Regions from separate parts of the Mesorhizobium sp. M1342 genome, predicted to be linked through region 1. Evidence: predicted binding sites of a transcription regulator. Region 1 holds the regulator's gene; the other holds the start of a gene.
The links. The regulator PhoB, encoded in region 1, activates phosphate uptake and scavenging genes when phosphate is short. The targets are predictions, from matches to a motif close to TGTCATNNANCTGTCAT.
Positions count from the first base shown of each region.

Region 2: NKH06_RS13080 (RNA degradosome polyphosphate kinase) is a predicted target of PhoB. The motif match lies at 1,826-1,842, and genes of this name have one in related genera.

Region 1 is NZ_JAMYLI010000024.1:27,107-32,918, reverse strand. Features, by position in the region: gene NKH06_RS23335 (type I secretion system permease/ATPase) at 1-746, opposite strand, end outside; gene eglC (endo-1,3-1,4-beta-glycanase EglC) at 791-2,215, opposite strand; gene phoB (phosphate regulon transcriptional regulator PhoB) at 2,752-3,441, opposite strand; gene phoU (phosphate signaling complex protein PhoU) at 3,458-4,165, opposite strand; gene pstB (phosphate ABC transporter ATP-binding protein PstB) at 4,192-5,010, opposite strand; gene pstA (phosphate ABC transporter permease PstA) at 5,029-5,812, opposite strand, start outside.
Region 2 is NZ_JAMYLI010000011.1:10,503-16,314, reverse strand. Features, by position in the region: gene NKH06_RS13080 (RNA degradosome polyphosphate kinase) at 1-1,659, opposite strand, end outside; gene NKH06_RS13075 (zinc-finger domain-containing protein) at 1,906-2,151, shown strand; gene NKH06_RS13070 (FAD-dependent monooxygenase) at 2,171-3,406, shown strand; gene NKH06_RS13065 (TIGR02117 family protein) at 3,507-4,175, opposite strand; gene NKH06_RS13060 (amino acid ABC transporter ATP-binding protein) at 4,286-5,035, opposite strand; gene NKH06_RS13055 (amino acid ABC transporter permease) at 5,114-5,812, opposite strand, start outside.

The sequences.
Region 1 (5,812 bases):
CCCAGTATTGCTAGCTGAAGCATCATGCGTACGGCTCGCGACGTTCCACTGAAAATCGCGTTGGCCATCGACGAACGGTCATGCAGGACTAGCGCCTCCGCCACGTGCCTTCCCCACACTCGCGCGGCGTTTTGGATCATGCCCATGGCGCGCAGCGTCTCTGCATTCCGGGCAAAGGCCTGCTCCGACAGGCTGGCAACAGCCGAGCGTTCCGCCGACAAGGCATCATTCTTGCCGATGGCAAACTGATTTGCCACGACCAGCGCAAGCAACAGACCAGATCCCGCCAGCGTAAGCCAGAACAGCAAAGGATGGATGAGGTACAGCAGGGCGAGGAAGAACGGAGCAAACGGCAGGTCGAACAAGACCGCCGCGCCACGTGACCTGATGAAGGCGCATACCGAGGCAAGGTCGCGCAGTGGAGGCAGGGCTGCTCCCCCGGCGTACTTAGCCTCCAGCGAGACGGCGAATGTCCTCGCGCCCAGTCTGTTGTCGACAATGGCTGCAACGCGCTGCGTGTAAACGGAGCGGACCGCATCGAGGAGACCGAGAAAGGCGAGTGCGAGAACCGCGATAGCAGAGAGGTAAAGAAGCGTCTCGACGCTGGAGGAAGGCAGGACGCGGTCATAGATCTGCAAGAGATAAAGGGGGATCACCAATAGCAGGATGTTGATGAGGAACGAAAAAACACCGACATCGGCGATGGCGCGCCTCAAGACTGCCCGCAGATCAGACCGTGCAATCATTCCCGCGCTCCTAACGGCTCATGGCCCCAACATAAGGGCGTCGCTTAGACCGAATGGTCGCCGGCGATGTCCAAGGGGTGGTGCTGCAGGTCGTCCAGCGTATAGGCGCGGATGTAGTCGATCTTCATCTCCGCTGGCGTAGCCAGATGGTCAGGAGGCTGGCCGGCAATGCCGCCCACCGCGAGATTGGCCAGCATATACATGGGATCGTGCATGTCGGCCGGCGTCGCTGCTTGAGCGACCTTTACACCATCATAGGTCCAGACAAGCTCATCCTTCGTCCAGAGCAGGCCATAGGTGTGGAAACCGTCGGTATCCGCAACGTTCACCGTTGAAGAAACCTTCGTGTGCGCTCCCGTCTCATTGGAATGCGCCGTCATGTAGAGCGTGTTCGGGTCCTGGCCACGCGTTTCGACAACGTCCAGCTCCGGCGGCCACGAGCCGTCCTCCGGAAGCAGCCAGAACGCCGGCCAGGCTCCGGCTGTTTCAGGAGGATCCGCCCGCATTTCGAAATAGCCGTAGGTTTGCGAGAAGGTGTCGTGGGTCGTCAGGATCCCCGAGGTGTATTCGTAGTTGTTGATCAGAGGCTTGATGTCCTCCGGCGCCTGCGCGGCGGTGATGGTGAGGACGCCGTTCTCAACGCTGAACGGATGGACCGAACTCGTCGGGCCATAATTGGCGTCGATATACCACTGCAACTCACCATTGCTGCTCAACGTGCTGCCGTTCGGCGCTCCCCACCAGAAATTGGAATTCCAGGTGCCGTCCTGCCCGTCCCGAAGGCTCAGCGTGTTGAAATCGTCGGAGAAGGACAGCGTCATTGCGGACTTGTCGATCGGAAGTTCGAACTGGGTGGGCTGCAGCTTGTCGATGGTCGTATTCTTGAACACCAGGATCTCGTCGGATCCGAGGTTCAGCATCACGTTCGATTCCACCTGGACCATCTGTGAACGGACGGCATCGAACGAAGTGAAGTCGTAGCCGTCAAGCCGGACCGCATCGGTCGCACCGAAGTCGAAGATAAGATCGCTTCCATTACCTTTGGAGATGGCGAAAGTATCGGCGCCATCGCCGCCGATCAGGACATCATTTCCCTTGCCGCCATCCAGCGTCTGGTGACCCGACCCGCCCTTGATGATGTTGTCCACCGCATTTCCGAACGCAAATCGGTTGGTGCCGGTAACGACGAGGTTCTCGAAATTGTCGGGGAGCTTGTAGCTCATCCATGTGTCGATCGTGTCGATCCCTGCCCCAGGATCCTCGACCACCTTATTGTTGGTGGAATAGAGATGATAGTAGTCGTCGCCGGCGCCACCGTAGATCGTGACAGTGACGCCGGTGTCTCCCCAGAAGGAGTCGTTGCCGGAGGTGCCATGCAGTTCCGGTCCAGACCCGGTGGCCGAGAACCAATGAGTGGAAGCGCCGGTGTAGGCAAGAGGGATGCCCTTGGCATTTAAGACCGTGCTCATCAGAAATCCTTCCCAATGGTGCCCGACCTGGTCAAAGGTCCGGCGACCGCTTCCAAGCAACGCTGCAAAGAACGAGATCGTTCCACAGAATCGTCATTAGATCCGAGATCGCGTTGAGCAATCGACAGACGAGCAATGAATAAAGAGGAGAGGACTCGCAATAATTTGAAGTAATTTATTAAAATTGTATATTTCTGCAGAATACGCGTCATCCGACGAACGTATATCTAAATTAACTCAAAGTCATTCTTGCGTGGCTTTCTGGTCGGAGTCTGCGGGCAAGATGGCGACGTACCAAGTAATTCGCCGTGCTTCCTGCGGCCAGCCGGGCCCCAATAGAGAGTTTGGGAGATCGGGGAACGCCAGAAGCTGCCTGTCGCTTTGGCCCAAATGCAGTCATTCGAAACCTGATGAGGATGACCGCTCCTGGCGTCACGTGCTCGCTCCCCATCCATGAGACGAGTGCAACATTCCACCGGCTGTTGGCGACCGCGTGCTAATCGAGTTTTCCCGATCTATCGGGACGGAACAGCCACCTAGTCTTCCCTGATCGCGTAACCCGCCCCACGGATGGTGCGGATGACATCAGGCATGCGGCCGTTGTTGACCGCCTTGCGCAGCCGGCCGACGTGCACGTCGACAGTGCGTTCGTCGATGTAAATCGTCTCGCCCCAGACATTGTCGAGCAGCTGGCTGCGCGAGAACACGCGGCCGGGGTGGCGCATCATGAATTCGAGCAGGCGGAATTCGGTCGGCCCGAGCCGGATCTCGCTCTTCTTGCGATAGACCCGGTGCGACTCGCGATCGAGCACGATGTCGCCGACCTTCAGCACGCTGGACAGCACTTCCGGCTTGGCCCGGCGCAGCAGCGCCTTGACCCTGGCCATGAACTCCGGCGTCGAGAAGGGCTTGACCAGATAGTCGTCGGCGCCGGTCGACAGGCCGCGCACGCGGTCGCTTTCCTCGCCTCGCGCGGTCAGCATGATGATCGGCAGCCGCTCGGTCTCTGGGCGCATTCGCAGGCGCCGGCAGAGTTCGATGCCGGAAACCGCCGGCACCATCCAGTCGAGCACGAGAAGGTCGGGAACGTTCTCCTGCAGCCGGATTTCGGCCTCGTCGCCGCGCGTCACCACCTCGACCTGGTAACCTTCGGATTCAAGATTGTAGCGGAGCAGCACGCCTAGCGGCTCCTCATCCTCCACCACCATGATGCGTGGTGCGATCATCGGCTGGTCACCCCTGTTATGCCGCTGGCGCGGACATTGCCGTCTCGTCCTGCTTCGGACGATTGGCTGGCAGCTGCGTGCCGGTCAAAACATAGTAGGCATTTTCGGCGATGTTGGTCACGTGGTCGCCGATCCGCTCGAGGTTCTTGGCGCAGAACAACAGGTGCGTGCACGCCGTGATGTTGCGGGGATCTTCCATCATGTAGGTCAGCAGCTCGCGGAACACCGAGGTGTATTTGACGTCGATGCGTTCGTCATTGTTTCTGAGCGTGGCAAGCGCTGCCGGGTCGGCGGCGGCGTACTCGTCGACGACCCCCTGCACCTGGATCAGCACCAGTTGCGCCATCGCGTCGATCGAATGCGAAAGGTCGTGCGGCGTGACACTCAGCCCGACAGTGCCGACGCGCTTGGCGATGTTCTTGGCAAGGTCGCCGATGCGCTCAAGGTCGCCGGCCATGCGGATCGAACCGACCACCGCACGCAGATCGTTGGCCATTGGCTGGCGCTTGGCGATCAGCGTGATGGCGCGATCGTCCAGCTCGCGCTGGCGTGCATCCATGATGGCATCATCGGAAACCACGCGCTGCGCCAGCGCATTGTCCGAATTGAGCAAAGCCCTGGTCGAGCCACTGACCATCGAGCGGGCGAGATCGCCCATGTCGCGGATCAGCTGGCTGATCTGCTCCAGATCCTCATCGAAAGATGCGACGGTATGTTCACCCATGATCTTCGTCCCTCGTATGCCTGAGCTCAGCCGAACCGGCCGGTGATGTAGTCCTGGGTGCGTTTGTCGTCGGGGGTGGTGAACATCTTGTCGGTGGCGCCCTCCTCGACCAGATAGCCTAGATGGAACATCGCGGTGCGCTGCGACACGCGCGCTGCCTGCTGCATCGAATGGGTGACGATGACGATGGTATAGTTCTGACGCAGTTCGTCGATCAGTTCCTCGACGCGAGCGGTGGCGATCGGGTCGAGCGCCGAACACGGTTCGTCCATCAGGATCACCTCGGGTGACACGGCGATGGCGCGTGCAATGCACAGACGCTGCTGCTGGCCACCGGAAAGACCCGTGCCAGGTTCCTGCAAACGGTCCTTGACCTCGTTCCAGATCGCCGCCTTCTTCAGGCTCGACTCTACGATCTGATCCATATCGGCCTTGCGCTTGGCCAATCCGTGGATGCGCGGACCATAGGCAACGTTCTCGTAGATCGATTTGGGGAACGGATTGGGTTTCTGGAACACCATGCCGACGCGCGCCCTGAGTTCGACGACATCGATGTTCTTGTCGTAGATGTCTTCTTCGTCGAGCGTTATCTTGCCGGTTACCCGTGCTGAATCGATGGTGTCGTTCATGCGGTTGAGGCAGCGCAGGAAGGTGGACTTGCCGCAGCCGGAGGGGCCGATCAGCGCCGTCACCTGATTCAGGCGGACGTCGAGATTGACATCGAACAGCGCCTGCTTCTCGCCATAGAACACGCCGACCTTGTCGCCGCGCATTTTGATCACTTCGTTCGACTTCATCTTGTCGCCCACTGCGTTTTCAAGGGACTGTTCGGTCATGATGTTCATACCAAGATGCCTTTTTTTCTACCAGCGCCGCTCGAACCGACGCCGAAGCACGATCGCGGTGATGTTCATGGCCATGAGGAAGACGAGCAGGATGATGATGGCGCCGGACATACGCTCGACGAAGGCGCGTTCGGCCTCGTTCGCCCACATATAGATCTGCACCGGCAGCGCGGTGGCCGGATCGAAAGGCGTCGTCGGTGGATCGGCGACGAAGGCGACCATGCCGATCAGCAGCAGAGGCGCGGTTTCGCCGAGCGCACGCGCCAGACCGATGATGGTGCCGGTGAGGATGCCGGGCGCGGCAAGCGGCAGGATGTGCTGGAACACCATCTGCATCTTGGAGGCGCCAAGACCGAGAGCTGCCGAGCGGATCGACGGCGGCACCGCTGCAAGTGCGGCTCGCGTCGCGATGATGATCGTCGGCAGCGTCATCAGCGTCAGCACCAGGCCGCCGACGAAGGCGGCAGAGCGCGGCATGCCCAGGAAATTGATGAACACCGCGAGGCCGAGCAAGCCGAAGACGATTGACGGCACTGCGGCCAGATTGTTGATGTTGACCTCGATAAGGTCGGTAAAACGGTTCTTCTTGGCGAACTCCTCCAGATAGATGGAGGCGGCGACGCCGATCGGCAGCGCCAGCAGCAACACGATCACCATCATATAAAACGAGCCGATGATCGCCACGCCCATGCCCGAGGTTTCCGGGCGGCTGGAGGCGCCGTAGGTGAACAGGCCGCTGTTGAAGTGCTCGGCCATCGCGCCCTCGGCCTTGAGCTTGTTCATCCAGGTGATCTGCTGGTCC
Region 2 (5,812 bases), on a different contig from region 1:
TGCGTTCATCTTCATCCAGATGCGCGCCGGTTTCCCCTGCACCGCGTAGGCAATCTCGTCGGCAATGTGCTTCAGGATGCGACTTCTCAGCGTGAACGGCGAGATCGCCAACCGCATTTCATCCGTCGGCTCGGCATAGCCGGTGATGAAATTGAACAGCTGGGCGACATCGCGGGCGATCGTCGGATCGGTGGTGAAGAAGGACAGGTCGGTGTAGATGCGCGCCGTTACCGGATGGTAGTTGCCGGTGCCGAGGTGCACGTAGTTGCGCAGCTTGCCGTCCTCGCGCCGCACCACCAGCGACATTTTCGAATGGGTCTTCAGTTCGAGAAAGCCGAACACGACCTGCACGCCGGCACGCTCCAGGTCGCGCGCCCAGCGGATGTTGGCTTCTTCGTCGAAGCGCGCCTTGAGCTCGACCAGTGCGGTGACTGATTTGCCGGCCTCGGCCGCGTCGACCAGCGCGCGCACGATCGGGCTGTCGTTGGAGGTGCGGTAAAGCGTCTGCTTGATCGCCACCACTTCCGGGTCGGCCATCGCCTGGCGCAGGAACTGCACCACCACATCGAAGGATTCGTAAGGGTGATGGACGACGATGTCCTTCTCGCGGATGGCGGCAAAACAGTCGCCGCCATGCTCGCGGATACGCTCGGGAAAGCGCGGATTGTAGGGCGTGAATTTCAGATCGTCGCGGGGGACGGCGACGATCTCGGAGATCTGGCTGAGCGCCAGCGGTCCGGTCAAGACGCTGATGCGGCTGGACGACACGCCAAGCTCGCCGGCGACGAAGTCGCGCAATTCGGAAGGCATCAACTTGTCGAATTCGATGCGGATCACCGAACCGCGGCGACGCCGCTTCAGCGCCGTTTCGAACAGGCGCACCAGATCCTCGGACTCCTCCTCGACCTCGATATCGCTGTCACGGATGATGCGGAACGTGCCCGAGCCCTTGACCTCGTAGCCGGGGAAGAGCTTGCCGATGTACAGGCCGACCGCCTCTTCCAGCGGGATGAAGCGGACATGATGCTTGCGGTCCGGCAGGCGGATGAAGCGCTTCAGCGCTACCGGCAGGCGCAGCAGCGCGCTCATCTCTTCGCCGTTCTTGCGATGGCGCAATTGCAGCGCCATCGAGAAGCCGAGATTGGGAATGAACGGAAACGGATGCGCCGGGTCGATCGACAGCGGGGTCAGCACCGGGAACACCTGCCCCTGGAAATGGTCTTCCAGCCAGATTTTCTCGTCCTTGGTCAGCGCATCGCGGGTGATGCTCTCGATGCCTTCCTTGTTGAGCAGCACGGTGAGCGCCGAAAGGCTCTTCTGCTGGTCTTCCTGCAGCCGCTCGACCTCACGCAGCAGCTGTTCGAGCTGCTGTTCGGGGGTGCGGCCGTCAGGGCTCTTCAGCGTGATGCCCTCGCGCACCTGGCCGGCGAGGCCGGCGACGCGCACCATGAAGAACTCGTCGAGATTGGCGGCCGAGATCGACAGGAAGCGGACGCGCTCCAGCAGCGGATGATTGAGGTTCAGCGATTCCTCGAGAACGCGCCGGTTGAACTGCAGCCAGGAAAACTCGCGGTTGACAAACCGGTCCGGATTGCCGCCCTCCGGGCGAGCCACCTCGACATCCACGAATTCGTTCTGCACCGGCTTCAGTTCGTTCATGATTCCCGCTCTTCCACACCGTCAGCCAGCTAAAGCGCCGCGCGTCATTCAGGACGCGCAAAGGACGCTCTACCATTCCAAGGCGACGCATGGTCCTTGCCGAAAACCGGTGTCGGTCTTCGGGGCCATGCGTTAACCGGCTTAACTTATCCTCTGACAGGCTTTTGCGACAGTTTGATTTCATCGAACTTGCAAAGAGGCCTGATATGATCCAGATGCAGACGAGACTGCGTTAAGGAGACGACGATGGCAGGCGGTTCCATTCCCCATTTTCAGAACGATGCGGGCTATCAGGCAATCGACATCGGCGTGAAGGAATTCATGTGCACGGGCGCCAATCCGCCTTTCGACCACCCGCATGTGTTTCTGGACATGGGCGACGACAATGAAAAAGTCTGTCCCTATTGCTCGACGCTCTACCGCTATTCGCCGAAGCTGAAGGCAACCGAAACGCTGCCTGCCGGCTGCATCTACATCGATCAGGCCGCCTGAGTCTTTCGCGACCAGCCCGATGACCGACACGCGCTCCCGGCAAATTGTCATCGCCGGGGCGGGTGTCGCCGGATTGACCGCAGCCCTTGCATTAGCCGAACGCGGCTACCCTGTTCGGGTGTTCGAACAGGCGCAGCGCCTGGAAGCTGCCGGCGCCGGCATTCAGCTTTCTCCCAACGCGACCCGCATCCTTCGCCAGCTTGGCGTACTCGACCGGCTGCTGCCGGCGGCGGTGCGGCCGGAAGCCGTGGTGTTGAAGGAGGCCGCGACCTTGCGCGAACTGGCGCGCGTGCCGCTGGGGCAAGCCGCCGAAAGCCGCTGGGGGGCACCCTATCTCGTCGCTCATCGGGCCGACCTGCAGAGCGCGCTACTGGCGACGGCCAACGAAATCGCCAACATCGAGACCGTCACCGGGGCGCGCATCAGCACCATTGCCGCCGACACCCATGGCATCACGGTGACGGCCGAGATGGCCGGCAAGACTGTCGAGGCCGAGGGCTTCCTGCTGGTCGGCGCCGACGGCGTCTGGTCGTCGGTGCGCGGGCTTGCCCATTCGAGCAAGGGAGCGGCCTTCGCAAGGAGCCATTTCTCCGGCGAACTGGCCTGGCGCGCCACCGTCGCGGTTGACAGCGCCGCCGGGCAAACCTTTGCAGCCATCGGCGCCAAGGACTGCGTCACCACCTTCCTGCATCCCGGCTTCCACATGGTCGCCTATCCCGTCAGCAAGGGTGCGGCCTTCAATCTCGCGGCCTTCACCAAGGGCGAACGCATCGCCGAGGGCTGGTCCGGCAACGCCGACGCCGGTATCCTGGCCCGAGCCCTGCGCGGCACCTCGGCAGAACTTGCCCGTCTGGTCGAGCAGGCCGGCCCGTGGACGGCGTGGCCGATCCACACGGTCGACAGCAAACAACCTTGGACGACCGGCAACATGGCGCTGATCGGCGATGCCGCGCATGCGATGACCCCGTTCGCGGCGCAAGGTGCGGCGATGGCGATCGAGGATGCTGTGACGCTTGCCGATATCATCGCCGACTTCCCCGCCGATCCTCTGGCCGCGCTTGCCGTCTGGGAGCAGTCACGGCGGCCGCGTGTCGCGCAGGTCGCTCGACGCGGCGCTGTCAACCGGCTGGCCTGGCATGCCTCGGGTCCAGTGGCGATTGCGCGCAATGTGTTCCTGAAGATGCGCTCGGAAAAGCTCGCGGCGGATCTGGACTGGCTCTATGGGTGGCAGGCTCAGAAGTTCATTCGACGCTGAGCGTACAAGCACAATCGGTTGGTGGGACAGCACCCCCCTCTGTCCTGCCGGACAGAGGGGGGTGTGAAGGAACGCGACGCCAATTCGCGGAATGCTCACGCTAATTATACAAGCTCATCGACAGCCCGAGCGATACAGGCAGCGGGTTCCACCAGCCGGTGCGCAGGCCGGCGATGCGCAAGGCCGCCGCCGTCCAGGTGTTGCAGCCGACCAGTGCGTTGAAATGGCCATTGGCTTCGTAGAAGCCGTCGAACCTGGAATAGGCTGCGTCCGGAACGAGGATCGGGCCTTCCGGTCCCCGCTGGAAACTCGCATCGATGAAATCGAGCAGCGCCTCGAACCGGTCCTCGGTGATGTCGAACCCCGTGATATCAGGGCGGGGTTCGAGGATGTCACCGGCGACATCGACATGCATGACCGACGCGTCGAGGGTCAGTGCCTTCATCACCGGCACCGCCTTCAGTTCAGACCATGTCGGCGTCTCCAGGTAGAAGGCGCGGCCGCCCCAGCCGAAGACGATGTAGCGGACCTCCGGCCTGTCGGCCGGTATGCCCGCGTCGACCAGGAAATGGAAACGCCGGCGCACGGCGTCATCGACCGGGATGGCGATATCGGTGTGTATCGGATTGTTCAGCACCAGGATGTGGCGCGTCGCCGCGGGCATGGCGGCGGCCGCCGGCCACAGCGGCCGTGGCACGAAGGTGCCCGTCGTCACGGCGAGTGCGACGACAACCAACAGAAGACCTAGAAAATGTCCCAGTCTTTTCATGAAAGGCGGCCCTGCAAACGCGCTCCGGCGCGACACGAACGCCCGCCTGTTATCCCATACGCAAAAGAGCCCGGCAGTGTTTCAGCCGGGCTCTTCGTGGCCGTCGAGGCCTAGTGCAGGATCTGCGACAGGAACAGCTTCGTGCGCTCGTGGCGCGGGTGGTCGAAGAACTCGGCCGGCGTGTTCTGCTCGACGATCTGGCCCTGGTCCATGAAGATCACCCGGTTGGCGACCTTGCGGGCGAAGCCCATCTCGTGGGTGACGCACAGCATGGTCATGCCTTCCTCGGCAAGACCAACCATCGTCTCCAGCACTTCCTTGATCATCTCCGGATCGAGCGCCGAGGTCGGCTCATCGAACAGCATGATGCGCGGGTTCATGCACAGCGAGCGGGCAATCGCCACGCGCTGCTGCTGGCCGCCGGAAAGCTGGCCGGGATATTTGTTGGCCTGTTCCGGGATCTTGACGCGCTTGAGGAAATGCATGGCGATTTCCTCGGCCTGCTTCTTCGGCGTCTTGCGCACCCAGATCGGCGCCAGCGTGCAGTTCTCCAGGATGGTCAGATGCGGGAACAGGTTGAAGTGCTGGAACACCATGCCGACCTCGCGGCGCACCTCGTCGATCTTCTTGAGATCGTTGGTCAGTTCCTTGCCGTCGACGATGATCTTGCCCTTCTGGTGCTCCTCCAGACGGTTGATGCAGCGGATCATGGTCGATTTGCCGGAGCCGGAGGGGCCGCAGATGACGATACGCTCGCCGCGCATCACTTTCAAATTGATGTCCTTCAGCACATGGAACTCGCCGTACCATTTGTGCATGGCGATGATGTCGATGGCGACATCGGTCGTGGAAATCTGCATCTTGGCGGCGTTGACCTTGATCTCTTCGGCGCTGACGGCATTTTCGGTGGCCATGACAGAATCCCCTTGTTCTTTTGTTTAGCGTTTGTGGCCGGTGTCGAGCCGGCGTTCGGTGTACATTGAATAGCGCGACATGCCGAAGCAGAACAGCCAGAAGACGAAGGCGGCGAAGATCAAGCCTGACCTCGCCGTCTGCGCGGTTGCCCAGTTTGCATCGGAAAAATTCTGTTTGACGATGCCGAGCAGGTCGAACATCGAGATGATGATGACCAGGCTGGTGTCCTTGAACATGCCGATGAAGGTGTTGACGATGCCCGGGATGACCAGTTTCAGCGCCTGCGGCATGACGATGAAATACATCTTCTGCCAATAGCCGAGGCCGAGCGAATCGGCACCTTCATACTGGCCCTTGGGGATCGCCTGCAGGCCGCCGCGCACCACTTCGGCCATATAGGCGGCGGCAAAAAGCGACACGCCGATCAGCGCGCGCAGGAACTTGTCGAAAGAGACACCCTCCGGCAGGAACAGCGGCAGCATGACGCTGGCGAAGAACAGCACGGTGATCAGCGGGATGCCGCGCACCGTCTCGATAAAGACGACGCACAGCGTCTTGATGATCGGCATCTTGGAACGGCGGCCGAGCGCCAGCACGATGCCGAGCGGCAGCGACACGGCAATGCCGACGAAGGACAGGCTGAGCGTCACCAAGAGCCCGCCCCAAAGCGAGGTCTCGACATGCGGCAGGCCGAACATGCCGCCGACCAGCAGGACGAAGGC